Regions from separate parts of the Pseudomonas syringae pv. tagetis genome, predicted to be linked through region 2. Evidence: predicted binding sites of a transcription regulator. Region 2 holds the regulator's gene; the other holds the start of a gene.

Region 1 (14,917 bases), 1.3 Mb from region 2:
AGACGCTGTACGTCGAGTCGGGTGAGGATGATCGAAGGTGCTGTGGTCATGGTCTGGGCAGACTCCTTTATTCTCCATGAATAAAACAAAACCCCGCCGTATGGGCGGGGTTTGACGGGCTTCTCACTCTGGAGAAGCAGGGCCTGACACTAACACAGCGCAGCAAATACACAACCCGATGCGGTATCAGCCTGCGGCCTGATCGACCTTGGCGCTGGCTCGACGCTGGTCCGCGTCGCGACGAATCTGGCGACGTCGATCGTCATCGGCCGAGCGCCATTCGCGAATATCTTCGACGTGGCGAAAGCACCCCAGGCAGACCTTGTGTTCATCAAGCCGACACAGGCTGATACACGGCGAAGGTACTGCCGGGCTGACGTTGCTGAAAAGCGGCTTGGGCGGTCGAGCGGGTGTCTGGCTCACGATCAGATCTCGGAGAAATCCAGCTCGGCGCCGGCTTGGTCAAACGTGATACGAGCAAGCATCTCGCTGAGCAACTCATCGCTGGTGTCGCACGCCCAATAGCTTTCTTCTTCGTTGTATTCGAAGTGGAAGCCACCCGATTTCGCTGCCAGCCAGAGCTGACGGAGTGGCTCCTGACGGCTGAAAATAAGCTGCGAGCCGCCTTCGAACTTGACGGTTAATACACCGGCCGAATTTTCCAGATCTACATCCAGGCCACTCTCATCGAAAACATCTTCGATATTCTGCTGAGTCGCATCGACCAGGTCGTGAAAGCGCGCTTCGGTCAAACTCATTACGGGAACCTCGATAAGTGTCTGCTGATGGCGCAGAAGGGCAAGATACGGACGCTGTCGGGCAAATGCAAAGTTTAACCGCCAGTTGTTGCTACATGAGCGCATTAATATCCCAGGCCCGCCGGACGGGAGGTCCCTCGCATAGGCAAGCTGCCGGGTGGTCGGTATACTCGGGCGCAATTAATGCTTTTACAAAGGATTTCGCCATGAAGCGCCTGATCTCTTCGCTTGCTGCGCTTGTCGCGGTTGCCTGTCTTGTCACGGCCTGTGGCCAGAAAGGCCCGCTGTATCTGCCGGACGACAGCAAAACCCCGGACGAACAAGCCAAATCGCAATCGCACAAGCATCTTTAAGGGAATCCCATGGACGCCTTCAACTACCGCGACGGTGAGCTGTTCGCGGAAGGGGTAGCATTGTCTGCCATTGCCGAGCGTTTCGGCACGCCGACCTATGTTTACTCGCGCGCTCATATCGAAGCGCAATACCGTGCCTACGCCGATGCGTTGAGCGGCATGCCGCACATGGTCTGCTTCGCCGTAAAAGCCAACTCCAACCTCGGTGTACTCAATGTCCTGGCGCGCCTTGGTGCCGGTTTCGACATTGTTTCGCGTGGTGAACTGGAGCGTGTGCTGGCCGCTGGCGGCAAAGCCGAGAAGATCGTGTTTTCCGGCGTCGGCAAGACCCGTGAGGACATGCGCCGTGCGCTGGAAGTCGGCGTGCACTGCTTCAACGTCGAATCCACTGACGAGCTGGAGCGCTTGCAGGAAGTGGCTGCCGGACTCAACGTTCGTGCGCCGATATCGCTGCGGGTAAACCCCGATGTGGACGCAGGCACTCACCCTTATATCTCCACGGGCCTTAAAGAAAACAAGTTCGGTATCGCGATCGCGGCGGCCGAAGATGTTTACATTCGCGCCTCGCAACTGCCGAACCTGGAAGTGATCGGGGTCGACTGCCACATAGGCTCGCAACTGACCACGCTCGAACCGTTCATCGATGCGCTGGATCGCCTGCTGGATCTGGTCGATCGCCTTGGCGATTGCGGCATTCACCTGCACCACATCGATCTGGGCGGCGGTCTGGGCGTGCGCTACCGCGATGAGGAGCCTCCGCTGGCGGCGGATTACATCAAAGCGGTGCGCGAGCGTCTTGCCGGCCGTGACCTGGGGCTGCTATTCGAGCCGGGACGCTTCATCGTGGCCAACGCAGGCGCGTTGCTGACCCGTGTCGAGTACCTCAAGCACACCGAGCACAAGGACTTCGCCATCGTCGATGCGGCAATGAACGATCTGATTCGCCCAGCGCTGTATCAAGCCTGGATGGACGTCACTGCGGTGCGTCCGCGTGACAGCGAGCCCCGTACCTACGATATCGTAGGGCCGATCTGCGAGACCGGCGACTTCCTGGCCAAGGGCCGGGCGCTGGCGCTGGCCGAAGGCGATCTGCTGGCAGTTCATTCAGCCGGGGCCTATGGCTTTGTCATGAGCTCGAACTACAACACCCGTGGCCGTGCCGCTGAGGTACTGGTCGACGGTTCCCAGGCTTTTGAAGTGCGTCGTCGCGAAACCGTGGCCGAGCTGTTCGCTGGCGAAAGCCTGCTGCCGGAGTAATCCCATGCTGCTGCGTTTTACCAAGATGCACGGGCTGGGTAATGACTTCATGGTCCTGGACCTGGTGAGTCAGCACGCGCATATCTTGCCCAAGCACGCCAAACAATGGGGCGACCGCCACACCGGTATCGGTTTCGATCAGCTTTTACTGGTCGAGGCACCGAACAATCCGGATGTGGACTTTCGCTATAGAATCTTCAACTCCGACGGCTCCGAGGTCGAACAGTGTGGCAACGGCGCGCGCTGCTTTGCCCGCTTCGTGCTCGACAAGCGCCTGACGGCCAAGAAACAGATACGCGTCGAAACCAAGAGCGGCATTATCGAGCTGGATATTCGTAGCGACGGGCAGATCAGCGTCGATATGGGGCCACCAAGGTTTGTCCCGGAAGAGATACCCTTCCAGGCACCGGAGCAGGCCACCCGTTACAACGTTGACGTGAACGGGCAGAATGTCGAACTGGCTGCGCTGTCCATGGGCAATCCACACGCGGTGCTGAGGGTCGATGACATCAATAACGCACCGGTGCATGAACTGGGGCCAAAGATCGAGCATCACCCGCGCTTTCCTGCACGGGTCAACGTAGGCTTTCTTCATGTTGTGGACCGCCAGCGTGCGCAGTTGCGCGTCTGGGAGCGCGGTGCCGGAGAGACCCAGGCCTGTGGCACCGGTGCCTGTGCGGCGGCGGTTGCGGCCATCAGCCAGGGTTGGATGGATTCACCGCTGCTGATCGACCTGCCCGGAGGTCGCCTGTCCATCGAGTGGGCTGGCCCGGGGCATTCCGTCATGATGACCGGCCCCGCAGTCAGGGTTTATGAAGGCCAAGTTCGTCTTTGAGTGAGTAACCAGCATGACCGATCAACCTCCCGCTTCAACAGGCACACCCTGCGAATCGCCTGTCGATAGCGCAGCGCCAGACCTTGAAGCAGAGGCGGTCATCGCCTTCCTGCTTGAACACCCTGATTTCTTCGCCGAGCATGACGAACTGCTGGTGTCGATGCGTATCCCGCACCAGCGCGGCGATACCGTTTCGCTGGTCGAGCGTCAGCTCAAGCTGCTGCGCGAACGCAACATCGAAATGCGTCATCGCCTTTCGCAACTGATGGATGTTGCTCGCGACAACGACCGACTGTTCGAAAAGACCCGACGTCTGAACCTCGCCCTGATGGATGCCACCAGCCTGGACGAGCTTGTCATCGCGGTGGAAGACAGTCTGCGTCAGGATTTTCAGGTGCCCTTCGTCAGTCTTATTCTGTTCAGCGACAGTCCGATGCAAGTGGGTCGCTGGGTCAGCAGTGCGGAAGCACAGAAAGCCATCGGCGGTCTGATTGGCGAGAAGATCATCTGCGGTGCTCTGCGTGAGCATGAGCTGGCGTTTCTGTTTGGCGCAGAGCAAGGCAAGGAAGTCGGCTCTACCGCCATCGCCAGCCTCAATCATCTGGGCCTGCATGGTGTACTGGCCATCGGCAGTCGTGATCCGCAGCATTACAAAAGCTCGGTCGGCACCCTGTTTCTCAGTTATATCGCCGATGTCCTGAGCCGCCTGCTGCCACGTTTCGCTCACTCGTTACGCTCGGTCCGCTAGCCATGGAACAGCATCTGGACGCCTACTGCATGCACCTGCGCAGTGAGCGCCAGGTGTCGCCTCATACGCTTGAAGCCTATCGACGTGACTTGAGCAAGGTCCTGGCGTATTGCCAGAAAGCGCAGCTGTCGAGCTGGAATGATCTGGATATCCAGCATTTGCGCAGCTTTACCGCCCGCCAGCATCAGCAAGGCCAGTCGTCACGCAGTCTGGCGAGGATGCTCTCGGCGGTGCGTGGCTTCTACAAGTACCTCAATCGCGAGGGTACTTGTCAGCATGACCCTGCCAACGGCCTGTCACCGCCCAAGGGCGAACGGCGTCTACCCAAGACGCTGGACACTGACCGTGCCGCGCAATTGCTGGACGGTGGCGTTGAAGATGATTTTCTGGCGCACCGGGATCAGGCCATCCTTGAGCTGCTTTACTCGTCAGGGTTGCGGCTGTCTGAACTGACCGGTCTGAACCTGGACCAGTTGGACCTGCGCGACGGGCTGGTGCAGGTAGTGGGTAAAGGCAGCAAGACTCGCGTGCTGCCCGTCGGCAGCAAGGCCCGCCAGGCGCTGGAGATCTGGTTGCCGCTACGCGCCCTGAGCAATCCGCAGGACGACGCCGTGTTTGTCACTCAGCAAGGCAAGCGCCTTGGTCCACGCGCGATTCAGGTTAGGCTCAAGGCGGCCGGTGAGCGCGAGCTGGGGCAGAACCTGCATCCGCACATGCTGCGTCACTCCTTCGCCAGTCACCTGCTTGAGTCGTCGCAGGACTTGCGCGCCGTACAAGAGCTACTGGGCCATGCGGATATCAAGACCACGCAGATATATACGCACCTGGACTTCCAGCATTTGGCTACTGTTTATGACAGCGCCCATCCCCGAGCCAAACGTAAAGGAGCTGCAGATGATTAAGCTGGTGACGTTTGATCTTGATGACACGCTCTGGGACACCGCCCCCGCCATTGTCGGTGCCGAAGAGGCATTGCGTGAATGGCTGGCCGAACACGCGCCGAAGCTGGGGCCGGTTCCTGTCGAGCATTTGTGGGAAATCCGCACGCGTCTTGTGGCTGAAGACCCGTCTTTCAAGCACCGGATCAGCGCACTGCGACGCCGTGTGCTGTTTCATGCACTCGAAGATGCAGGCTATGAGTCAGACAAGGCGCAGGACCTGGCCGATCAGGGTTTTGAAGTCTTCCTGCAGGGGCGTCATCAGGTGCAGATTTTCCCGGAGGTGCAGCCCACTCTGGAGATTCTTGCCAAGACGTTCACGCTGGGCGTGATTACCAACGGCAATGCCGACGTGCGCCGTCTGGGGCTGGCGGACTACTTTGCCTTTGCGTTGTGTGCGGAAGATCTGGGCATCGGCAAACCCGACCCTGCGCCGTTTGTGGAAGCGTTGCGGCGCGCTAAAGTCGATGCCGATGCGGCTGTGCATGTAGGTGATCACCCCAGCGACGATATCGCAGGTGCCCAGAAGGCTGGCATGCGTGCCATCTGGTACAACCCGCAAGGCAAAGCCTGGGACGCAGATCGGCTGCCGGATGCAGAGATCCACAACCTGTCGCAGTTGCCGGAAGTACTCGCACGCTGGGCGTGAAAACGGCCTGAGAAGCGTCCAAGAAAAAGCCCGCAGCGACGGCGGGCTTCTTCTCATACAGTCATGCAGCCTTAGATCGGGCGGCTACCGTATTTGTTGTCAGGCTTCTTGGGCGGATCGGCGACCACATTGGCCTCCACTTCCTGCACCTTGCCACCACGCGCCAGGAATTCCTCCATGGCACGGGCAAGCGCATCACGCTCTTTGTTCTTGGCTTCTACGCTGGGCAGTTCATCGACCGAGACTGCAGCCTTGGCCTTGCCTTTTGCAGGTGCCGCCGGAACGTCGGAATCGTCTGGTTCGGCTGCGTCGTCTTCGGGGGAGGCAGCTGCAAGCTCCTCTCCGTCCTCTTCGCCTTCCAGGTCGTCTACCAGATCGTCGTTAGTATCGTCGTCGTCGCTCATGTTCTACCTCATGACTTGCGAAAGCTGATTATTTATAGCCCAACAGCCCAAAATTGCTAAGGCAACCGGAAAAATTCAACAACCGCTGATCCCAGCGGTTATGTCCACTCACCCTGAAGGGTGGCAAGGACGTTACGAGACCCACCAGCGTCCCGATGTTCGCCCAGGTAAATACCTTGCCAGGTGCCCAGCGCCAGTCGCCCTGCCGTCACCGGTAGAACCAACTGGCAGCCCAGCAGGCTGGCCTTGAAATGCGCTGGCAAGTCATCAGGGCCTTCGTCGTCATGTTCATAGCCGTCCACGCCCTGAGGCACCAGACGGTTGAAAAAACGCTCAAAGTCACGACGTACCGCCGGATCGGCATTTTCGTTGATGGTCAACGAAGCCGAGGTATGTTGCAGCCATACATGCAGTAGCCCGACACGACAGTCGCGCAACGGGGGCAAGCCCGCGACTATCTCGTCGGTCACCAGATGAAACCCGCGGGGCCTGGCCCGCAAGGCAATCCTGGATTGATGCCACATACCGTTCTCCGCACCTTCGGCGCGCATTCTAACTCGACTGAGAAAAAAGCAAAGCGCGCAATAAACCGGCTTCCCTGCAAGTTAACGAAGACTGTCGCAACATCGTTACCTGCGCTGCGTCACGGTGCCGAAATCATTGACACGGGCAAGATCAATGACAGCAAAAATCTGTGGTATATCCGCAAACGTCAGACAAAAAAATGCCCGGAAACCGGGCATTCTTTTTTGCGTGTGCGGCGGCTTACAAGTTGTAGCCGCGCTCGTTGTGCTGCGCAAGGTCCAGACCGACAGACTCTTCCTCGTCGGTGACGCGCAGGCCCATGACCGCATCCAGAACTTTCAGGATGATAAAGGTCACGATTGCGGTGTAGACGACGGTGAACGCAACGCCCTTGAACTGAATCCAGACCTGAGCACCGATGTCGGTGACAGTGCCAAAACCGCCCAGTGCCGGTGCTGCAAATACACCGGTCAGGATTGCGCCGACGATACCGCCGATGCCGTGCACGCCGAATGCATCCAGAGAGTCATCGTAGCCAAGCTTGCGCTTGAGGCTGGTGGCGCAGAAGAAGCAGATCACGCCTGCTGCCAGACCGATGATCAGAGCGCCCATCGGGCCGACCGTGCCGGCCGCCGGGGTAATGGCGACCAGACCGGCAACCACGCCCGAAGCAATGCCCAGAGCACTTGGCTTACCGTGAGTCAGCCACTCGGCGAACATCCAGCCCAGGGCAGCAGCAGCGGTAGCGATCTGAGTCACCAGCATCGCCATACCGGCTGTGCCGTTGGCCGCTGCAGCGGAGCCGGCGTTGAAGCCGAACCAGCCGACCCAGAGCATCGCGGCACCGATCAGGGTGTAACCCAGATTGTGTGGAGCCATTGGCGTGGTCGGGAAGCCTTTGCGCTTGCCCAGTACCAGGCAGGCCACCAGACCGGCTACACCGGCGTTGATGTGCACGACAGTACCGCCAGCGAAGTCCAGAACGCCCCAGTCCCACATCAGGCCACCGACGCCACCCCAGACCATGTGGGCGATTGGCGCGTAGACCAGAGTGAACCAGATACCCATGAAGATCAGCATCGCGGAGAACTTCATGCGTTCTGCGAAAGCACCGACGATCAGGGCGGGAGTGATGATTGCAAAGGTCATCTGGAAGGTGACGAACACCGCCTCAGGGAACAATGCAGCAGGACCGGTAAGGCTCGCCGGCGTGATACCCGCCAGGAACGCTTTACCCATACCGCCAAAGAAGGAGTTGAAGTTGACGACGCCCGCTTCCATACCGGTTGTGTCGAACGCGATGCTGTAGCCGTAGACGACCCACAGGATGCTGATCAGACCGGTGATTGCGAAACACTGCATCATCACGGACAGGATGTTTTTCGAGCGGACCATGCCGCCATAGAACAGCGCGAGACCGGGAATGGTCATGAACAGGACCAGAGCGGTCGCCGTCAGCATCCATGCGGTGTCGCCAGAGTTCAGCACCGGCTCGGCCACTGGATCAGCCGCCAGGGCAAGACCAGGTAATGCGAGGGACAACAGGGCACCGAGCCCTGCGAATTGACGCAGAGTCATATTGTTTTCTCCTGGGGCGTTGGGTTTGGCGGCTTAAATAGCGTCTGTATCGGTCTCGCCGGTACGGATGCGAATGGCCTGTTCCAGATTGACCACAAAAATCTTGCCGTCACCGATCTTGCCGGTGTTGGCGGCTTTGGTTATGGCTTCGATGACTCGATCCAGATCCTTGTCATCGATGGCGACATCGATCTTCACCTTGGGAAGGAAGTCGACGACGTATTCAGCACCGCGATAAAGCTCAGTGTGACCCTTCTGACGCCCGAAGCCTTTGACTTCAGTGACGGTTATGCCCTGCACGCCGATTTCCGACAACGACTCGCGCACGTCATCCAGTTTGAACGGCTTGATGATGGCAGTGACTAGCTTCATGAAAACTTTCTCCCGAATTGGTGGACTTGCCCCAGGAAAACAAACCCGACTCAAGTCTAAGCGCAGTGTCTGGCTTTGTAACGTGTCGGCCGCCTGATCAGGCCAGGCCAACTCCAGAAAACCGCTTCTGACGAAACACTTCCCCGCTCCGCCTGCCGCACTGCATTCGTCACAGCGACTGCATCAGTGCATGGGTCGTAAGCCACTAAGCAGAAAGCTTGCCATCTCGCGAATATTCATTGAATACAGGCTCTTGAGCAGGGTTTACGCCTTCAGGCCGAATTCACGGCGCAGGTAATGCACAGTAATGGTGCTCATGTGCACGGTATGTCGCTCCATAAGCGTGCACCTCGCGCCCTCGAATTGACTATAGACACTGCGTGTTACACTGCCGCCATCTGATTCAGGAAAATCATCATGCTCGCGCCCAAAGCCTTTCTTGACGCCTTAAGCGGCCACGCCTCCCGCCTGTTCAATGGTGAGACGCCTATACCTCGCAGCGAATTCGAGACCCAGTTCAAAGCTCTGCTGCAAAGCGGCTTCAGCAAACTGGATCTGGTCAGCCGTGAAGAATTCGATAGCCAGATGGCTGTCCTCGCCCGTACGCGCGCCCGCCTTGAGGCGCTGGAGGCCAGAATGGCCGAGCTGGAAGAGAAGGCAGGCGGGGCTGAAAAGGCAGAGTGACTCGTAGTCTGGGGTCAGAAACGGCGTTCCAGACCAATGCGGTCAGACAACCTCGCTTCTGATCGCCTGTATCACGATGTTCGACAACCGCTCGGTCAGAGGATTGGGATTTGCCTCTCGCCTGTGCAACGTGAGGGCTATGGAGGGCAAGGGCGGCAAGCCCCGGTCTTCAGTATTGAGAAGCTCGGTGCCTGACTGGAGGCCGAGAGCCGTTCTGATGGTGTAGCCCAGACCAGCCTCGGTGGCGGCAGACAAGCCGTTGAGACTGGAACTGGTGAAGGAAAGATGCCAGGGAATCCCTGCAACATCCAATGCGTCGGTCGCCTTTGAGTGAAAGGGGCAAGGCGCATCGAAGGCGATAACAGGAAGCGGGCTGCCTGACTCGACACGCCAGTCGAGATACCGGTGAGACGAGCCGATCCACTGCATGGGCAACTCCACTATCGTCTCTTGGTACCCATTCTTTTTGACTCCTCCCCACGCCACCGCAAGGTCGAGAGAACCGTTTTCGATGCGGTTCAGCAGGTCTGCATTACGTGCAATCCGCGCCTCGACTCGAACATCGGGGTGAGCTCTGGCAAATCGCCCAAGCACGGTCGGCAGAAAACTGCCCAGGTCCTCCTGAAGCCCAAGACGAACCCATCCTTTGAGCTTGAGTTCGGACACCGCCGTTACCGTCTCATCGTTGAGGCTCAAGAGCCGTCTGGAATAGTTGAGTAACACTTCCCCTGTATCCGTCAGCGCCAGCTTGCGTCCGGACTTCTTGAACAGTGGCGAGCCTGCCTGAGCTTCCAGCTTTTTCAATTGAGCGCTGATGGCCGATGTGGAGCGCGCGAGCTTTTGCGCGGCCTTGGCAAAACTGCCCAGTTCGACCCCTGTTACGAAACTGCGCATGACATCTAAGTCGAAATTTACCGGTCTCATGACAATCCTGCTTTTCGGGACGAACACGCAAAATAATTTGATATTCGAGACGATACTCCCATGAGAATCTTGCGATCCACAACCAATTAAATAGTGGGATTCTTATGACTGTAGATAACGGTCATCGCTGGAAAGTGCTCGGTGTCGGCGTGGCCGCCAACGCAAGCTTTTCCAGCGTTGTAGGAGGGCTGCCCGCGACCGCAGTCTATATGCGGGCTACCTACCAGTTGGATAACAGCGAACTGGGACTTGTACTGGGCGTTTTAGGATTAGGCATCGCCATCAGCGAGATCCCGTGGGGGCTGCTGACTGACCGCTGGGGAGACCGTCCCGTGCTGCTGACAGGACTGCTCAGTTCGGGGATTGCCTTACTGATATTGGCCATGCTGGCTTCTTACGCACCCACGGTCGTATTACTGGCTTCAGGCCTGTTCGTGGTTGGCTTGCTCGGCAGCAGCGTCAACGGGGCCAGTGGGCGAGCGATCATGGCCTGGTTCAAAGAGGGTGAACGTGGGTTGGCCATGAGTATTCGGCAAACGGCTGTCCCAGGGGGGTACGCCTTGGGCGCGGTGGTGTTGCCTTATCTGGCTTATACCTACGGGTTTGTAGAGGTATTTACCGTATCTGCCTTGTTCTGCCTGATAGCCGCCTTGTTTGCAGGGTTCTGGCTCTATGAACCCGACTTTTCCAGCAGTGCGGCAAAAAAGCAGAGTATGGAAACAAGCGCGAGTCCGTTGAAGGATTTGAGGGTCTGGCGCATTGTGCTGGCCATCGGTTTGTTATGCGCACCTCAATTCGCGATTCTCACCTATGCGGCTGTGTTCTTCCATGATTTCAGCAAGATCGACATCACGCTGATTTCAACCACGTTGGCGATCATCCAGATCGGTGCGATTGTCAGCAGAATATGGAGTGGACGCTGGACCGACAAAAACAAAAATCGGCGCATTTATCTTAAAACCTGCGCCTGGCTCAGCACCCTGACTTTTTTGGCATTGGGCACCGTCGTGTCGGCAGCCGGTTTTTATGGCATGAGCGAAACTGCGCTGGCCAGCGGCCTGATCATCGGCGTCATGATTGTCGCCGGAATCAGCGTGTCCGCCTGGCACGGTGTCGCCTACACCGAACTTGCCACTCTGGCAGGTGCAAGTCGGGCGGGTACAGCCTTGGCCATGGGCAATACCTGCGTATTTGTGGTGTTGTTCGCAACACCTATCGCAGCATCCGCCCTCATGACTCATTTTTCCTGGGGAGTGGTGTGGCTGGCAGCCGCATTCTGCGCGCTGTTGACGGTCCTGTTGTTCCCGCGTGTTGAAAAAGCCTATGCGTTGGCACCCCATTCAACCTGAAAGATTTTCCCGACCAGAAAACAGTTGTAACCCGTGTTGCCGCACGTTTGCAGCAGCACACACCGTGTACTGACGACACACGCCGACGGCCCGACGCTTCACTTGATTGAACTGAACTCTTTCCATGGAGGAGAGGCATGATCTCGCTATTTACCTTTGAGCCTGAAGAAAAAGCACAATTGCTGGATCTTCTGGAGCCGTTAGATTTATCGCCCTACACACACTACTCAGGTTTATCGGAGCGCATAAACCGCTTGCACGCTCACGTTCCCGCGCGTTTCCTGGAGGCGTGCCAGACCATCCGGACCGAAAGAACGAACCATCAGCAGAAGATCCATGTTATTCGCAATTGCCCCTTGGACAGGGTGATCCCCGAACTTGATCCGGAGGACCCGGTCAAGGACAAGTACCTTAAGAAAACACAGTTTGTCAGTGAGGGATTTCTTGAGCTGTTTGCGCAACTTACCGGCACGCCACTACTGTCCTATGAAACAAGAAATGAGGGTGATTTCTTTACCGACGTTATTGCAATCAAGAAATACAGTGGGCAACTGACCGGTTTCAGTGACAGTGAACTCGTGTTTCACAATGACCGTACGGCGCACCGGGTCAGGGCAGACTACATCACCTTGCTGGGCATGCGTTGCCCGGAAGATGACCTGATCTATACCGGTTATATTGATGGTGTCGACATCGTTAAACATCTGGAGCCGCAGCACATTCCCTGCTTGCGTGAACCGCATTTTTACACTGTTTTCGATGTCTTTTCGCGTGACATGAACAGGCAACTCAGTACTTCTGAAAAGCATGCCATTCTGAGCAACGACCATTCCATCCGCTTTCTCGACACGATGACCCGCGTTGCGGCAGAAGCCCCTGTCGAAGCACGGGATGCCTTTATCGCGTTTAAAAGTGCAATGATACGTTCCCACTGCAGGCTCCACCGCATACTGACTGGCGACTTGCTGAGCTTCGCCAACCAGGAGGGACTGCACAATCGGGAAAAGATCGACATTTTGCACCCCGACAGCGCGGCCTCACGTTGGCTGTTAAAAACCTACGCTTTCAAAGACCAGGGCACCGCCGAAAGCTTCCGGTCTTACTGGTCCCGGAACAGAGCGGGCTGCGTCATCGATTGATTTTCCTGTCAACGTCCCACAACTTTTCTCAGCATGTTCATATTTCAAGGTGATTCTAAATGCGGATACGCGCACTCTCCAAGCGTGTTGAAAGTTTGCAGCTTTCTGAAACTTACGCGATTTTAGATAGGGTACGTAGCCTGCGTGAGCAGGGTGACGATGTCGTCGATCTCGGCGGCGGTGAACCTGACTTCAGGACACCTGATCATGTGGCACATGCTGCCATTGAAGCACTGTCTGAGGGCGACACGCATTACACGCCCAGCCGTGGCACAAAAGCATTACTGCAAGCCGTTGTACACAAATACCAGGTCGAACAGGCCTTGAGTCTTATTGCAGACAAAAACGTCATTATTACGCCTTCGGCGAAGCATGCTTTGTTCATTACCATGATGACGCTGCTGGATGACGGTGACGAAATCATTATCCCCACGCCCAGTTGGGTCAGTTACAAAGCAATGGCTGCCATGGCCACACCGACGTGGTGCCGGTCGACGGCCAGCCATGGACGTTCCCACCGTTCGAACTGAGCGAAGCGGATGGCAAACTCTACGGCCGTGGTACTGCGGACATGAAAGGCTACATTGCCTGCCTGCTGGCGCTGGTTCCAGCGTTGACCCGGGCATCGCTGCACATGCCGGTGCATATCGCGCTGTCCTATGACGAGGAGGTAGGTTGCCTGGGCGTACGCTCGTTACTGGCATCGCTGCGGTCGCGGCCGGTGAAACCGATGCTGTGTGTGATCGGCGAACCCACGGAGTTGCAGCCGGTACTGGGCCACAAGGGCAAGGTCGCGGTGCGTTGCGATGTACAGGGTGCCGCCTGCCACTCGGCCCACGCACCCAGTGGCGTCAACGCCATTGAATATGCGGCGCAGTTGATCGGTGAGCTGGGTCGCCTGGGCGAGGCGTTACGGGCAACTGACGCCCTTGATGAACGCTTCGATCCACCGTTTTCGACCATTCAGACCGGCGTGATCTGCGGCGGCACGGCATTGAATATCGTGCCAGAACAGTGCCGTTTCGATTTCGAAGTGCGTGCGCTTCCCACTCTGGACCCGCAGCAGATCGTCACTGCCATGCACGTATACGCCGAGCAAAAACTGTTGCCGGCCATGCAGGCCGTCAGTGCCGGGAGCGGGATTCGCTTCACTGAACTGTCGAGCTATCCAGGGCTGGATATTCCCCTGCACAGCCAGGCGGCGGAATTGATCGCCGGATTCTGTGGCTCCCGAGCGTTCGGCACGGTTGCCTTCGGAACCGAAGGCGGGTTGTTCGACCAGTCAGGCATCCCGGCAGTGGTCTGCGGGCCGGGCAGCATGGAGCAGGGACACAAACCGGACGAGTTCATCAGCGTCGAGCAACTTGACTCCTGTGACCAGATGCTCAAACGGGTACTGGCGTTCGCGTCACACTCGTGAATCGCTCCGGATTTCAGTGATACAGTTGCGCGCCGGAATACGCTGACGTCTCGGCGCGCCAGTCATGGACTGGCCACTCCTACCGGCTATTCGAACGTTCTATGGATGGAAGCATGACTGACAAACGTCCCCTTACTCACTGCTCCCTGGCCGCAACCCTGTTGCTGTGTGTCGGCACGCCGGTTTTCGCTCAGGACACGGCACTGCATTCCGGCAAATACGAGCAGTTGATGCTGGCTGTGACGCCCGAGCAACAGCTTGAGGGCTATTACTCGGAAACACGCGGCGAGACATTCAGCTGTGCGTTCTATCTGCAAGGCAAGGTCGAGGCCGGGAAGGATGCAGCGGTATCGTCCTGGCTGGATGACGCCTATCCCGGAACCATAAAGGCCTCGAGCGATGGTGTGGTTCTGACGATTGGGCAGGGCCAGCAACATCCCGGCTGCATGAATGTGTTGATACCGGAAATCGCAACCGGTCTGGACCTGAGTCTAACTGCCAGCAAGCAGTGGATCGGTCTGGTGACCGTCACGGCGGACAAGGCCTGGCTGCAGAAAACGGCGAATGCCAAGGCCACCCGAGGCGCCTATATCGTCAAGGATGATGTTGTCGGGGTACTGGCATTCAAGGATGGCGCGGCCCAGGTCGAGTTCATCAATGCCGATAATCGTTCGTTTGTCGGATGGATCGGTCAGGACCAATATGCGCGGCTGGCTGAGCCCGGACGCTGATGTCAGACGGGTATGTCAGCCGATCTGCCGGGTTCGGCTGAGATCTGTTGGTGGCAAGGGCGGCTACCACTTCCAGGTTTTTTCGGTGAATTCGGCAGTGGATGGAAGTACGGAGTGAAGGAAGTGCAGGTATTTATTGAACAGCACCTCATTCTGAAACCTCGCCTCAAAGCCAAGCGTGACATCAGTGCGGTGGGTGATGATCATGAGGCGCTTGCGGTCGACGGTGACAAAGTTGTACTCGTCCCATGGC
Region 2 (14,917 bases):
ATGCTGCGTTGATGGCCAAAGAGGTCATGGATTTCGACCTGTATCACACCTGGGACATAACCCCTGAACAAGCCATCGAGAAAGCGCTGATTTGCGAAGCTGCGGCCTTCGATGCCGACAGCCGCATCAAGAACGCCGACGGCACCACGCTCAATACCCATCAGGGCTGCCGCGTGTATGGCAACAGCAATGGCTTCATCGGTGGTTATGCGTCAACGCGGCACAGCCTGAGTTGCGTGATGATCGCCGAAGGCGAAGGCCAGATGCAGCGCGATTACTGGTACGACGTCAATCGCCAGGGCGAGTTGCTGGCTGACGCACAAAGTATTGGTCGCAAGGCTGCATTACGTGCGGCGAGCCGCCTCGGTGCGCGCCCTGTGCCAACCTGTGAAGTGCCGGTGCTATTTGCCGCAGAGCTGGCGGGTGGTTTGTTCGGCAGTTTTCTCGGTGCTATTTCCGGGGGCAACCTGTATCGCAAGTCATCGTTTCTTGAGGGGGCGCTTGGTCAGCAACTGTTCCCTGAGTGGATGACCATCGATGAGCGTCCGCACTTGAAGCATGCGATGGGCAGTTCTGCGTTCGACAGCGACGGTCTGGCAACATTTGCCAAGCCGTTCGTGGAAGGCGGTGATCTGGTTTCCTACGTACTGAGCACTTATTCCGGCCGCAAGCTGGGTATGCCGAGCACTGCCAACGCGGGTGGGGTCCACAATCTTTTCGTCACCCATGGCTCGGAAGATCAGGCCGCGCTGATTCGGCGTATGGGCCGTGGCCTGCTGGTGACCGAGCTGATGGGTAGCGGCCTGAACATGGTTACCGGCGACTATTCGCGGGGCGCAGCGGGTTTCTGGGTCGAAAACGGCGAAATTCAATTCCCGGTTCAGGAAGTGACCATTGCCGGCAACATGCGTGACATGTTCAAGCAGATCGTCGCCGTTGGCAGCGATCTTGAACTGCGCAGTAACATCCGCACCGGTTCGGTCTTGATCGAGCGCATGACCGTAGCGGGTAGCTGAGCCTGACGACGCTTCGCTTGTCCGCGATATCCAGGTTTTGTAGGAGCGGACTCGTCCGCGAACTGCCGGGAACCGGCAGCAAAACCAGGCGCCTCGGTGCACCAGATACAACCAAGGTGGCCTGTTTTGGGGCCGCTTTGCAGCCCTTCGCGGACAAGTCCGCTCCCACGCCCTCCGGGCCGAAGCAGCCCTTCGCTGTCCACGATATCCAGGTTTTGTAGGAGCGGACTCGTCCGCGAACTGCCGGGAACCGGCAGCAAAACCAGGCGCCTCGGTGCACCAGATACAACCAAGGTGGCCTGTTTTGGGGCCGCTTTGCAGCCCTTTGCGGACAAGTCCGCTCCCACGCCCTCCGGGCCGAAGCAGCCCTTCGCTGTCCACGATATCCAGGTTTTGTAGGAGCGGACTCGTCCGCGAACTGCCGGGAACCGGCAGCAAAACCAAGCGCCTCGGTGCACCAGATACAACCAAGGTGGCTTGTTTTGGGGCCGCTTTGCAGTCCTTCGCGGACAAGTCCGCTCCCACGCCCTCCGGGCCGAAGCAGCCCTTCGCTGTCCACGATATTCAGGTTTTGTAGGAGCGGACTCGTCCGCGAACTGCCGGGAACCGGCAGCAAAACCAGGCGCCTCGGTGCACCAGATACAATCAAGGTGGCCTGTTTTGGGGCCGCTTTGCAGTCCTTCGCGGACAAGTCCGCTCCCACGCCCTCCGGGCCGAAGCAGCCCTTCGCTGTCCACGATATCCAGGTTTTGTAGGAGCGGACTCGTCCGCGAACTGCCGGGAACCGGCAGCAAAGCGGGCGCCTCGGTGCACCAGATATAACCAAGGTGGCCTGTTTTGGGGCCGCTTTGCAGCCCTTCGCGGGCAAGTCCGCTCCCACGCTCTCCGGGCCGAAGCAGCCCTTCGCTTGTCCGCGATATCCAGGTTTTGTAGGAGCGGACTCGTCCGCGAACTGCCGGGAACCGGCAGCAAAGCGGGCATCTCAGCACCTGTGTATGACGCACTCGCTTAAGATCACGCTTGTAATGATTATTTATATCATTTAATAATGAATATCATTATTAAGATGAGCTGCGGTCATGGCGTCTGTTCTGCACGAGCTGCCTTATCTCGAAAACTGGCGTGGATTGAGTCTGCGGATTCGTTGTGCCCTTGAGCCTGACGAGCCCCGGCTGATCGAGCATTACCTGGCCGAAGGACGTTATCTGGCGCGTTTTACCGCCACGCCTCAGCTCATGGTTGCCGAAACCACTTTCCGCCTGTTGATGGACACTGCGCGCGATACGGCATTGCCGTGGCACTGGCGTTGCCTGTGCCTGGACCAGGCCTGGCGGCCGCTGCGTGATCTACAGGCAATTGCCTCCACGCCCGCCCGACGTCAGCGCTGGCAAGCCTGTGTCCATCAACTGGCAAGTTGTGTGCTGCAGCCCTCTATTCCCCTTTCTGAACTGGTGCAAGGACATTGCGATGAGTAATACCCGTATAGAACGCGACAGCATGGGCCAGTTACAGGTCCCGGCCGAGGCCCTTTACGGCGCGCAGACTCAGCGTGCGGTGGAAAACTTTCCGATCAGCCATCAACGCATGCCCCGGCAGTTCATCCGCGCACTTTTGCTGGCCAAGTCGGCTGCGGCGCAGGCCAATCTGGAGCTGGAACAGATCAGCGAAGGGCAGAGCAGGGCGATTGTCAGTGCCGTGAAGGATCTGCTGGCCAGTGATTACATGGCTCATTTTCCGGTTGATATCTTCCAGACTGGCTCAGGCACCAGTACCAACATGAACGCCAATGAGGTAATCGCAACGCTGGCCACGCGTGTGCTGGGCGAGCAGGTCAATCCCAATGACCACGTCAACTGCGGGCAGAGCAGCAACGACATCATCCCGACCACGATTCATGTGAGTGCTGCGCTGGCGCTTCACGAACAACTGCTGCCTGCACTCGCCCATCTGACGCACGTAACCGAACACAAGGCCGAGCAGGTCCATGCCTTCGTCAAGACCGGTCGTACGCATCTGATGGACGCCATGCCGGTCCGAATGAGTCAGGTGCTCAACGGCTGGTCGCAGCAGATTCGCGCCAACATCGAGCATCTGCAAGCTCTCCAGCCGAGCCTGCAGTCGCTAGCTCAGGGCGGCACTGCAGTCGGTACCGGAATCAACGCGCATCCCGAATTTGCGGCGCGTTTCAGTCGTCAGTTGAGCGCCTTGACCGGTGTGCAGTTCGCACCTGGCAAGAACCTGTTCGCGTTGATCGGTTCGCAGGACACGGCGGTCGCGGTATCCGGCCAGCTCAAGGCCACGGCAGTATCACTGATGAAAATTGCCAACGACCTGCGCTGGATGAATTCGGGGCCGCTGGCAGGGTTGGGTGAGATTGAGCTTGAGGCGTTGCAGCCGGGGTCGTCGATCATGCCGGGCAAGGTCAACCCGGTCATTCCGGAAGCCACTGCCATGGTCGCCGCGCAAGTGATCGGCAACGACGCCACCATCACTGTGGCAGGGCAGTCCGGCAACTTCGAGCTTAACGTGATGCTGCCAATCGTCGCCCAGAACCTGCTCAGCAGCATCGAGCTACTGGCTAACTCCAGTCGTCTGCTGGCTGACAAGGCGATTGCGAGCTTCAAGGTCAATGAATCCAAGCTCAAGGAGGCGCTGTCGCGCAACCCGATTTTGGTGACTGCCCTGAACCCGATCATCGGTTATCAGAAAGCCGCCGAAATTGCCAAAACCGCTTACAAGCAGGGCCGCCCGGTCATTGACGTGGCCCTCGAACACACCGATCTGCAACGCAGTGAGCTGGAAGTGTTGCTTAACCCCGAAAAACTTACCGCTGGCGGTATTTGATTCCAGTCAGCCAACGTCCCCTGGAGGTATGTCATGCAGCATTGGAAACGCACCATCGAGCAGGCCAATCGCTGTTTCAATCTCGGCGAGTGGGTCGAAGCCCGCGAACTGTATCTCCAGGCGCTGGCGTTGGCGCAAGTACTGTTCGAGCGTTGGGCGGATGTGGATGAAGCCGTCGCAGCCTGTGTGATTTCTCACCACAACCTGGCGGACCTGCACCTGAGCCTGGGCCAGCCGGAGGAAAGTGCCGAGTACCTGTGTGCCATCCATCAGCATCTGTTGCAGACCATGCAGAACCAGCGTCTTCCCCCTGCCCTGCGTGAGGCAGCCTTGCGTCACAGCAGCAAAACCTACGCCGAGCTGTTGAGCTTTATCAGCGAGCACGGCGAATACCCGCGCACTCATCGGTTGCTCAACAGCAGCAGCGAGCACACGCGCTCATCGCTGCAGCGCCGTTCGGCAACCACTTCCGGACTCTTCTACGGAGCACATTGAAATGCCTTATACCTTGCCTGCACTGCCTTATGCATACGATGCCCTTGAGCCGCACATTGATGCGCAGACCATGGAAATCCATTACACCAAGCATCACCAGACTTACATCAATAACCTCAATGCGGCGGTCGAAGGTACCGAGTTTGCTGACTGGTCCGTCGAGAAACTGGTCGCCAGCATCAAACAGTTGCCTGAAAACCTGCGTCCTGCGGTGATCAACCAAGGTGGCGGTCATGCCAATCATTCGTTGTTCTGGGAGGTGATGGTGCCAGGCGGCGGTGGTTTGCCCAAAGGCCCTTTAGAGTTGGCCATCGAAGAGCAATTGGGCGGTTACGACAGCTTCAAAGAAGCGTTTACCAAAGCCGCCTTGACTCGTTTCGGCAGCGGCTGGGCATGGCTGAGCGTCACCCCTGAGAAAAGACTTGTGGTTGAAAGCAGCGGGAATCAGGACAGCCCGTTAATGAATGGCAATACGCCGATTCTGGGGCTGGACGTGTGGGAGCACGCCTATTACCTGCGCTATCAGAATCGTCGTCCCGAATACATCAACGCGTTTTACAACGTGATCAATTGGGATGAGGTGTCTCGACGTTATCAGGCCGCTCTGGCCTGACTCCAGCAACCCGACCCAAGGCAATTTATGCGTTCCGGGATACTCGCGATCAGCAGTGTGCGGTTGGTTCGCCTGACGATAGGGATTGTGCTGCTGGTGGCGGGTATGGCGTTACTGATTGCTCAAGGACTGAGCTGGTTGCGCATGCAATGCTGGTGGTAATGCTTACAGCGATGGGGTGACGGCTTACTCGCCCTCATCAAACCTGTTGTCGATCAGCTCGACCAGGCCATCCAGTGCTTCCTGTTCGAACTCGCCTTCGGTGTGCAGGTGGATCTCGGTACCTTTGCCTGCAGCCAGCATCATCACCGCCATGATGCTTTTGCCGTCGACCATGGTCTGCGGCGATCGGCCGACCCTGATCGTGCAAGGGAACTTGCCTGCTACGCCCACGAATTTGGCAGCAGCGCGGGCGTGCAGGCCCAGTTTGTTGATGATGGTTATTTGACGAGCGGGCATCGCAGTGAAAATCCTTTCAGCTAAGGTCGCGGTGGCGAACCTGAACGTTCTTGAGTGATTGTTGCAAGACCTGGCCGAGCCGTTCGGTCAGGTAGACGGAGCGGTGGTGTCCGCCGGTGCAGCCGATGGCAATGGTAACGTAAGAACGGTTGCTGGCAGCAAACCGGGGCAGCCATTTGTTCAGGTAAGCGAAGATGTCCTGAAACATCTCTTCAACATCGGGCTGCACCGACAGGTAGTCGATAACCGGCTGCTCAAGTCCGGAATGGTCGCGCAGCTCAGGTTTCCAGTACGGGTTGGGCAGGCAGCGTACATCGAAAACCAGGTCGGCATCGATAGGCATGCCGCGCTTGAAGCCGAAGGACTCGATCAGGAACGCGGTGCCTGGCTCGGGCTTGTTCAGCAGGCGAAGTTTGAGTGCGTCACGCAACTGATAGAGGTTCAGGTGAGTGGTGTTGATCTTCAGGTCGGCCAGATCGATGATCGGGCCGAGCAGTGCGGTCTCGTCGCGTATAGCCTCGGCCAGCGAGCGCTCTGCGGTGCTCAGCGGGTGGCGACGTCGGGTTTCCGAAAAGCGCTTGAGAAGGGTTGCCTCGTCCGCATCGAGGTACAACACGTCGCACTGGATGTTGCGTGAGCGTACTTCATCCAGCATCTGCGGAAAGCGGGTGAGATGGCTGGGCAGATTGCGCGCATCTATGGAAACCGCCAGCAAGGGCTCGGCCAACTCGGTATTGATCAGCGCACGTTCGGCCAGCTCCGGCAGCAGGCCGGCAGGAAGGTTGTCGACACAATAAAAACCGCTGTCTTCCAGCACATCCAGCGCCGTACTTTTGCCTGAGCCGGAGCGGCCGCTGACGATGATCATGCGCATGGTCAGTTTCCGTTCTGCACGTCCAGCACCACTTGATAAAGCGCTTCAGAGCTATCAGCACTGCGCAGGCGCTTACGCACATCTTTGTCATCAAGCATGCTGGCGATCTGGCGCAGCAATTCCAGGTGCTCATCGGTAGCGGCTTGTGGGACCAGCAATACGAACAGCAGGTCAACCGGCGCGCCATCGATGGCGTCGAAATCAGTCGGGTTGTCAAGGTGAATGACCGCGCTGACAGGCTGGCTGCACTCGGCGAGACGACAGTGAGGGATTGCAATGCCGTTGCCGAAACCGGTCGAACCCAGTTTTTCGCGGGCAACAAGGCTTGTGAATACTGTGTCCGAAACCATGCCCGGTACTTCACGACCGATCAGGTTGGCGATTTCTTCGAGTACACGCTTTTTGCTGCCGCCCGGCACGTTCACACAGGAGCGGCCGGGGGTCAGGATATTTTCGATTCGGATCATTTAAATGGGCGTTAGCGAGCGGCCGCACCTTTGAGGATGCTTTGCTGCTTTTCCTTATGCTTGAGCAATTGTCGGTCTAGCTTGTCAGTGAGCAGGTCGATGGCAGCATACATATCGTCATGTTCAGCATTGGCAACGACCTCTCCACCATGGATGTGCAACGTGGCTTCGATCTTCTGCTTGAGCTTCTCGACCGTCATCGTGACCTGCACGTTGGTAATCTTGTCAAAATGCCCCTCGAGCTTCTTGAGCTTGAGCTCAACGTATTCGCGAAGGGGTTTGGTCACTTCCAGTTGGTGTCCACTGATGTTGACTTGCATACAGCTTTCTCCTTTGCCAGTGCATAAGGAGACAGGCATGGCGCCTGTCTCTGGGACGCTGTGGCTCGGCCTGCATCACATCAGCCGCTTACGCTCACTGGAAGGCGCTATACCGAGTGACTCGCGGTACTTGGCGACTGTGCGACGGGCTACTTGAATGCCTTGTGCCTCCAGTAAACCAGCGATCTTGCTATCACTCAACGGCTTTTTCTGATTTTCCGCCGCAACCAGTTTTTTGATGATTGCGCGAATTGCCGTTGACGAGCATTCGCCGCCCTCGGAAGTGCTTACATGGCTTGAGAAGAAGTATTTCAGCTCGTAAATGCCACGTGGAGTGTGCATGAATTTCTGAGTGGTCACGCGCGAGATGGTCGACTCATGCATTCCCACTGCCTCGGCAATATCGTGCAGGACGAGCGGCTTCATGGCCTCGTCACCGTATTCGAGAAAACCGCGCTGGTGTTCGACGATCTGTGTGGCGACCTTCATCAGCGTCTCGTTGCGGCTTTGCAGGCTCTTGATGAACCAGCGCGCCTCTTGCAACTGATTGCGCATGAAGGTGTTGTCTGCGCTGGTATCGGCGCGGCGCACAAAGCCGGCGTATTGCGGGTTGACGCGCAGGCGCGGTACTGACTCCTGATTGAGTTCGACCAGCCAGCGCTCGTTGTCCTTGCGCACGATCACGTCGGGAATGACATATTCGGCTTCTGTGGATTCGATCTGTGAGCCAGGGCGCGGGTTGAGGCTCTGGACCAGTTCGATGACCTGGCGCAGCTCGTCTTCCTTGAGCTTCATGCGCCGCATCAACTGACCGTAGTCGCGGCTTCCCAGCAGATCGATATAGTCGGTGACCAGGCGTTGTGCTTCTGCCAGCCACGGCGTTTTCGCCGGCAACTGACGCAATTGCAGCAGCAGGCATTCGCTCAGGTTTCGCGCGCCGACGCCTGCCGGTTCAAACTGCTGGATACGGTGCAGTACGGCTTCGATCTCGTCGAGTTCGATGTCCAGCTCGGGATCGAAAGACTCGAGAATCTCATCGAGCGTTTCGTCCAGATAGCCCTGATTGTTGATGCAATCGATCAGCGTGACCGCCACAAGACGGTCCTTGTCGGACATTGGCGCGACGTTCAATTGCCACAGCAGGTGGCTTTGCAGGCTTTCGCCTGCAGAGGTGCGTGTGGTGAAGTCCCACTCGTCATCATCGTTGCTTGGCAGGCTGCTGGCGCTGGTCTGGTAAATGTCTTCCCATGCCGTATCGACAGGCAGTTCATTGGGGATACGCTCGTTCCATTCGCCATCTTCAAGGTTATCCACAGTCGGCGCGGATTCCTGATAGGTCGGTTCCTGAACGTCAGGGTTGGGCTTTTGTTCGATGTTGTCGGCAAGCGGGTCGGAGTTATCGAAGTCGTCGCCTTCTTCCTGCCGTTCCAGCATGGGATTTGACTCCAGCGCTTCCTGGATCTCCTGCTGGAGGTCCAGAGTGGAAAGCTGAAGTAAGCGGATTGCCTGTTGCAGCTGCGGTGTCATCGTCAGCTGCTGGCCCATTCTCAAGACTAGCGATGGTTTCATGGCAGGGGCTAAACACCTTATTCGCCGGCGCGCATGCGCCATCTACTACAGGCGCCGTGGCGCCAACTTAAGCAAATTATATGCCTGAAACCTGTGCCTTTGCCTAGAGTGGTATGACAAATAAAATATTGTCAATACACTGCGTAGGCATCAATCGGCTGCTAAGCGTAAAGGGCAGTCGATTAAAGGCGGAATTCGTGGCCGAGGTAGACCTCTTTCACCAGTTGGTTCGCCAGAATGGTCTCGGAGTCGCCTTCTGCGATCAGTTGCCCATCGTTGACGATGTAGGCAGTTTCGCAGATATCCAGCGTTTCACGGACGTTGTGGTCGGTGATCAGTACGCCGATACCCTTGGCCTTGAGGTGATGAATGATCTGCTTGATATCGCCCACGGAAATAGGATCAACGCCTGCGAACGGTTCATCCAGAAGGATGAATTTCGGTGCGGTAGCCAGCGCCCGAGCGATTTCCACGCGGCGACGCTCGCCGCCCGACAGGCTCATGCCCAGATTGTCGCGGATGTGGGTGATGTGAAATTCCTGCAGGAGGCTTTCCAACTCCTTGCGACGTGCCCCGGCATCGAGTTCCTTGCGGGTCTCGAGTATCGCCATGATGTTATCGGACACCGACAGCTTGCGGAAAATCGACGCTTCCTGCGGTAGATAGCCGATGCCGGCGCGGGCGCGGCCGTGCATGGGTTGATGGCTGACGTCCAGGTCGTCAATCAGCACGCGCCCCTGATCAGCCTGGACCAGTCCCACGATCATGTAGAAGCAGGTGGTCTTGCCGGCACCGTTGGGGCCCAGCAAACCGACGATCTGGCCGCTGTCGATGGAAATGCTCACATCGCGCACGACCTGTCGGCTTTTGTAGCTTTTAGCCAGATGCTGGGCTTTGAGCGTTGCCATTTACTGGGCCTTCTGAGGTTGATCGGTTTTCTTTTTCGGCTGGATGACCATATCGATGCGTGGACGTGGTGTAGTCACCTTGGCACCGCCATTGGCGCGACCGGCACTGACGACCTGTCTGACCGTGTCGTAGACGATTTTCTCGCCTTCGGACGTGTTGCCATCATTGATGACCTTGGCCTTGTCGATCAGGACGATGCGGTCCTGCCCGGCGTAATACTGGATGGTGACGGCGTAAGCCTGCACGATCGGTTTATCAACTGCAGGCTTCTGCTCGTAATAAGCCAGATTGCCGACAGACGTGAACACGTCCACTTCGCCTTGGGCATTACGCGTGATCGTCACGGTGTTACCAGTGATTTTCATCGAGCCCTGGGTGATGATCACGTTGCCCTTGTAGGTCGCTACGCCTTTCTTGTCATCGAGCTGAGCATCGTCAGACTGGATGTGGATCGGCTGATCGCGGTCGGTTGGCAGGGACCAGGCGCTCGCGCTTCCCAGTGCTGCGCCCAGGCCGAGCAATAAAGGAAGAGTTTTAACGAGCCTCATACTGTCCTCTTACGTTGGACAGCAGGTCCATCCTGCTGTCTTTCAAATACGCTTTCATTCCCTTGGCCGTAGTCACACCGCCTGCGCCGTCGATTCTAACGTCTTGCTCGGTCTGCGCATATTGCTTCTGAGGGAATACGGTCATACGACTGGTGGTGATAATAGTCGTACGTTGTTTTTCATCGGTACGTTCGACGCGTACGGAGTCGATAAGCTCGACCTGGTCGCCACCGGACGAAACCTCGCCTTTCTTGCTCTGCACGTGCCAGGGAAACTCGCCGCCGCGATACATATGCAGATCCGGCGTAGTCAGCAGGGTCACGTCAGTGGCCTTTACGTGCTCGACCTTGTCGGAGGTCATGTCGTATTGAAGCGTGCCGTCCGGCAAATACTGAACACTATGGGCATTGATCGCATAGTAGTCGATGACCGTGTCATCGACCGTTGCGACCGGTTGGTCCATGAAGCTTTCCGGACTGATATTCCAGTAGCCGACCGCTGCCAGCAGCAGCGCCAGTACCCCGAGAAGCAGGAACTTGCGAATTTTTTTAGTGAACATAATGGCTTCTATAAATAGGCGGAGTGAGCCGCTTCAAGGTTGCCTTGCGCACTCAGGATCAGTTCGCAGAATTCGCGCGCTGCGCCTTCGCCGCCCCGCGCCTTGGTGATTCCATGTGCGTGCTCGCGTACAAAAACGGCCGCATTGGCGACGGCCATGCCCAGTCCGACGCGCCTTATGACTGGCAAGTCTGGCAGATCATCGCCCAGATAGGCGACTTGTTCGTAACCAAGCTGGAGTTCTGCAAGCAGTTTGTCCAGCACCACCAGCTTGTCTTCGCGTCCCTGAAACAGGTGCTCGATGCCCAGGCTCTTTGCCCGACGCTCGACGATCGAGGTCTTGCGGCCGCTGATAATGGCTGTCGTGACGCCCGAGGCTATCAGCATTTTTATGCCTTGGCCGTCCAGGGTGTTGAATGTCTTGATCTCGCTGCCGTCTTCCATGAAATAAAGACGGCCGTCGGTGAGTACGCCATCGACGTCGAAAACGGCCAGTTTGATAGCCTTGCCGCGTTGCATGAGATCCTGGGTCATCGTTTCGGTTTCCATTACATGACGCCTGCGCGCAAAAGGTCCTGCAGGTTGAATGCGCCAACCGGCCGGTCATTCTGGTCTACGACAACAAGTGCACTGATTTTGTTGTCTTCCATGATTTTCAGCGCTTCGGCGGCCAGCATTTCGGCATGAGCCGTTTTGCCGTGAAGCGTCATGACTTCATCGATGACGGTCTGACGGATGTCGACAGGGCGATCCAGTGTTCTGCGCAAATCGCCGTCGGTGAAGATGCCGGCCAGTGTGCCATCGGCCTCGACAATTGCAGTCATGCCCAGCCCCTTGCGAGTCATTTCAAGCAGCGCATCCCGTAGCAGGGTGCCGCGTTGCACGCTGGGCAATGCGTCGCCGGAGTGCATGACATTCTCGACCTTGAGCAGCAGGCGACGACCCAGCGCGCCACCCGGATGGGAAAATGCAAAGTCTTCTGCCGTGAAACCCCGTGCATCGAGTAGCGCCACGGCCAGGGCGTCGCCCATGACCAATGCGGCAGTCGTCGATGAGGTCGGCGCCAGGTTGAGCGGGCAGGCCTCATGCACGACATGGGCATTGAGGTTGATGTCGGCAGCCTTGGCCAGAATGGACTCCGGGTCGCCGGTCAGGCTGATCATCTTTATGCCCAGCCGCTTGATCAGCGGCAGCAGGGTCACGATCTCGTTGGTGCTGCCGGAATTTGACAGGGCGAGAATGATGTCATCACGGGTGATCATGCCCATGTCGCCATGACTGGCTTCAGCCGGGTGCACGAAAAAAGAGGTGGTACCCGTGCTCGCCAGCGTGGCGGCAATCTTGTTGCCGATGTGTCCGGACTTGCCCATGCCGACCACAACGACTCGACCCTTGCTGGCGAGGATCATTTCGCACGCGCGCACAAAGTCGCCGTCAAGACGTTCGAGCAAGCCGTGTATGGCTTCTATCTCAAGACGAATGGTGCGTTGCGCCGATTGGATCAGGTCAGTGGATTGGTTCATGTCTGGAAGGGGTCAGCCTGCTGAAAGGCGGCGATTATAGCGGTAATGAACGATTCCCTCACGTCTGATCGTCGTTGTGTTGTTTTTAAACGAATTTCCTACGTGTTCGAGGGTCTGTATCCACGCCTGTTGCCATAACATTGTGGTACAGAATAATTCAGCGAATACCTGAACCGCTCGGTTCTCTTCTTGGGGGCGGGTGGCGGCGGTGGTATAGTTCGCGGCCTGTTCGGCGCGCCTGGACAGCTTGTCGGGCTCCAAGAACCGGCGGCTGCTGGCGAATGCTGTATCGCAAGGAGTTTAGATGAGTCCTGATGACGCCTATGCGGTCGAGTTGAAAGGTGTGTCTTTCAAACGCGGTACGCGCAGCATTTTCAATAACGTAGATATTCGTATTCCGCGGGGCAAGGTCACCGGGATCATGGGGCCGTCCGGTTGTGGCAAGACTACCTTGCTGCGCCTGATGGGCGCGCAGTTGCGTCCGGGCGAAGGCCAGGTCTGGGTCAATGGCCAGAACCTGCCGGAGCTGTCGCGCAGCGATCTGTTCGATGCCCGCAAGCAGATGGGCGTGTTGTTTCAGAGCGGCGCGCTGTTTACCGATCTGGACGTTTTCGAAAATGTCGCCTTTCCCTTGCGTGTGCACACCGAACTGCCGGAAGAAATGATCCGCGACATCGTACTGCTCAAGCTCCAGGCCGTGGGTCTGCGCGGTGCGGTTGAGCTGATGCCCGACGAATTGTCGGGTGGCATGAAGCGTCGTGTCGCGCTGGCCCGTGCAATCGCACTCGACCCTCAGATCCTCATGTATGACGAGCCCTTCGTCGGGCAGGATCCTATTGCGATGGGGGTATTGGTGCGCCTGATCCGGTTGCTCAACGATGCGTTGGGTATCACCAGTATCGTGGTGTCTCATGATCTCAGCGAAACGGCGAGCATTGCCGATTACCTGTATGTCGTGGGCGACGGTCAGGTGCTGGGGCAGGGCACGCCCGAGGAATTGATGTCCTCGGACAATCCACGAATTCGTCAATTCATGACCGGCGAGCCTGATGGCCCTGTACCGTTTCACTATCCGGCACCGGATTTTCGCGAAGATCTATTGGGGAAGCGCTGATGCGCAATAAGTCACTGATGGACAGGGTTCGCCTGTTGGGGCGCTCGGCCATTGATATTGTTACTGTTCTGGGGCGTTCCGGTCTGTTTCTGGTCCATGCCCTGCTCGGTCGCGGCGGCGCGGGCAGCAGTTTTCAGTTGCTGGTAAGGCAGCTTTATTCGGTCGGCGTCATGTCGCTGGTCATCATTGTGGTGTCCGGACTGTTCATCGGGATGGTGCTGGCGCTGCAGGGCTTCAGCATTCTGACCAAATACGGTTCCGAGCAGGCAGTCGGCCAGATGGTCGCACTGACCCTGCTGCGTGAACTCGGGCCTGTGGTGACGGCTTTGCTGTTCGCCGGCCGTGCCGGTTCTGCATTGACCGCCGAGATCGGCAACATGAAATCTACCGAGCAGTTGTCGAGCCTTGAGATGATCGGTGTCGATCCGCTCAAGTACATCGTTGCGCCCCGCTTGTGGGCAGGTTTCATCTCGCTGCCGATTTTGGCGATGATTTTCAGTGTGGTCGGTATCTGGGGTGCTTCCTGGGTGGCGATCGATTGGCTGGGAGTCTATGACGGTTCTTTCTGGTCGAACATGCAGAACAGCGTTTCTTTCACGAACGATGTGCTCAATGGGGTGATCAAAAGCGTCGTATTTGCCTTCGTGGTGACGTGGATCGCCGTTTTTCAGGGTTACGACTGCGACCCCACTTCCGAGGGGATCAGCCGCGCGACGACGAAAACCGTCGTATATGCCTCATTGGCCGTTCTGGGACTGGACTTTATTTTGACCGCCTTGATGTTTGGAGATTTCTGATGCAAAACCGTGCCATCGAAACCGGAGTCGGTCTGTTCCTGCTGGCCGGGATACTGGCTCTGCTCCTGCTGGCCCTGCGAGTCAGTGGTCTGAGCACAAGTGCGAGCACTGACACGTATAAACTTTATGCCTACTTCGACAATATTGCCGGTTTGACTGTCAGAGCCAAGGTAAGCATGGCTGGCGTCACCATCGGCAAGGTAACGGCGATCGACCTGGATCGCGATACCTTCACCGGTCGTGTGACGCTTGAGATCCAGAAGAAGGTCGACAACCTGCCTTCCGACTCGACGGCGTCGATCCTGACCGCTGGCCTGCTGGGTGAGAAATACATCGGTCTCAGCGTCGGTGGCGACGACAAGCTGCTAAAGGACGGTGCAACCATTCATGACACGCAGTCGTCGCTTGTGCTGGAAGACCTGATCGGGAAATTCCTGCTCAATACCGTAAGTAAAGACGCCAAGTAAGCCAAGTAAGGAGTTTTAAATGATCTCTACCCTGCGCCGCGGTCTGCTGATATTGCTGGCCACCTTGCCGATGCTGGCCAATGCTGCGGCAACGCCTTCGGCTCACGATCTGGTGGAACGTACCACCAAGGAACTGTTGAGCGATCTGGCGACCAATCGTGAGCAGTACAAGTCCAATCCGAGTGCTTTTTACGACGCGCTGAACCGTATTGTCGGACCCGTCGTCGACGCTGATGGCATTTCCAAAAGCATCATGACCGTGAAGTATTCCCGCAAGGCGACGCCTGAACAGGTGAAGCGTTTCGAAGAAAACTTCAAGCGCAGCCTGATGCAGTTCTACGGTA

The links. The regulator sigma-54, encoded in region 2, starts transcription at its own class of promoters, with help from an activator protein. The targets are predictions, from matches to a motif close to ANTGGCATNNANNTTGCTNT.
Region 1: a site for sigma-54 is predicted at 8,624-8,643, ahead of glnK (P-II family nitrogen regulator). Genes of this name have one in related genera too.

What each region holds. Positions count from the first base shown of each region.
Region 1 is NZ_CP092923.1:122,086-137,002, forward strand. Features, by position in the region: gene rnk (nucleoside diphosphate kinase regulator) at 1-50, opposite strand, end outside; gene MME58_RS00525 (DUF1289 domain-containing protein) at 187-423, opposite strand; gene cyaY (iron donor protein CyaY) at 426-758, opposite strand; gene lptM (LPS translocon maturation chaperone LptM) at 965-1,111, shown strand; gene lysA (diaminopimelate decarboxylase) at 1,121-2,368, shown strand; gene dapF (diaminopimelate epimerase) at 2,373-3,203, shown strand; gene MME58_RS00550 (DUF484 family protein) at 3,217-3,951, shown strand; gene xerC (tyrosine recombinase XerC) at 3,954-4,853, shown strand; gene MME58_RS00560 (HAD family hydrolase) at 4,846-5,538, shown strand; gene sutA (transcriptional regulator SutA) at 5,610-5,942, opposite strand; gene MME58_RS00570 (secondary thiamine-phosphate synthase enzyme YjbQ) at 6,041-6,466, opposite strand; gene MME58_RS00575 (ammonium transporter) at 6,708-8,045, opposite strand; gene glnK (P-II family nitrogen regulator) at 8,079-8,417, opposite strand; gene MME58_RS00585 (accessory factor UbiK family protein) at 8,835-9,101, shown strand; gene MME58_RS00590 (LysR substrate-binding domain-containing protein) at 9,144-10,052, opposite strand; gene MME58_RS00595 (MFS transporter) at 10,130-11,374, shown strand; gene MME58_RS00600 (taurine catabolism dioxygenase TauD) at 11,512-12,513, shown strand; gene MME58_RS00605 (aminotransferase class I/II-fold pyridoxal phosphate-dependent enzyme) at 12,573-13,043, shown strand; partial or broken gene argE (acetylornithine deacetylase) at 12,983-13,933, shown strand; gene MME58_RS00615 (hypothetical protein) at 14,047-14,664, shown strand; gene MME58_RS00620 (permease) at 14,728-14,917, opposite strand, start outside.
Region 2 is NZ_CP092923.1:4,757,472-4,772,388, reverse strand. Features, by position in the region: gene pmbA (metalloprotease PmbA) at 1-1,016, shown strand, start outside; gene MME58_RS21225 (hypothetical protein) at 2,096-2,491, shown strand; gene MME58_RS21220 (class II fumarate hydratase) at 2,484-3,860, shown strand; gene MME58_RS21215 (tetratricopeptide repeat protein) at 3,894-4,355, shown strand; gene MME58_RS21210 (superoxide dismutase) at 4,357-4,968, shown strand; gene MME58_RS21205 (HPr family phosphocarrier protein) at 5,155-5,427, opposite strand; gene rapZ (RNase adapter RapZ) at 5,444-6,301, opposite strand; gene ptsN (PTS IIA-like nitrogen regulatory protein PtsN) at 6,304-6,768, opposite strand; gene hpf (ribosome hibernation-promoting factor, HPF/YfiA family) at 6,780-7,088, opposite strand; gene MME58_RS21185 (RNA polymerase factor sigma-54) at 7,164-8,657, opposite strand; gene lptB (LPS export ABC transporter ATP-binding protein) at 8,840-9,565, opposite strand; gene lptA (lipopolysaccharide transport periplasmic protein LptA) at 9,566-10,114, opposite strand; gene lptC (LPS export ABC transporter periplasmic protein LptC) at 10,101-10,673, opposite strand; gene MME58_RS21165 (KdsC family phosphatase) at 10,682-11,221, opposite strand; gene MME58_RS21160 (KpsF/GutQ family sugar-phosphate isomerase) at 11,221-12,195, opposite strand; gene MME58_RS21155 (ATP-binding cassette domain-containing protein) at 12,500-13,309, shown strand; gene mlaE (lipid asymmetry maintenance ABC transporter permease subunit MlaE) at 13,309-14,106, shown strand; gene mlaD (outer membrane lipid asymmetry maintenance protein MlaD) at 14,106-14,573, shown strand; gene MME58_RS21140 (MlaC/ttg2D family ABC transporter substrate-binding protein) at 14,593-14,917, shown strand, end outside.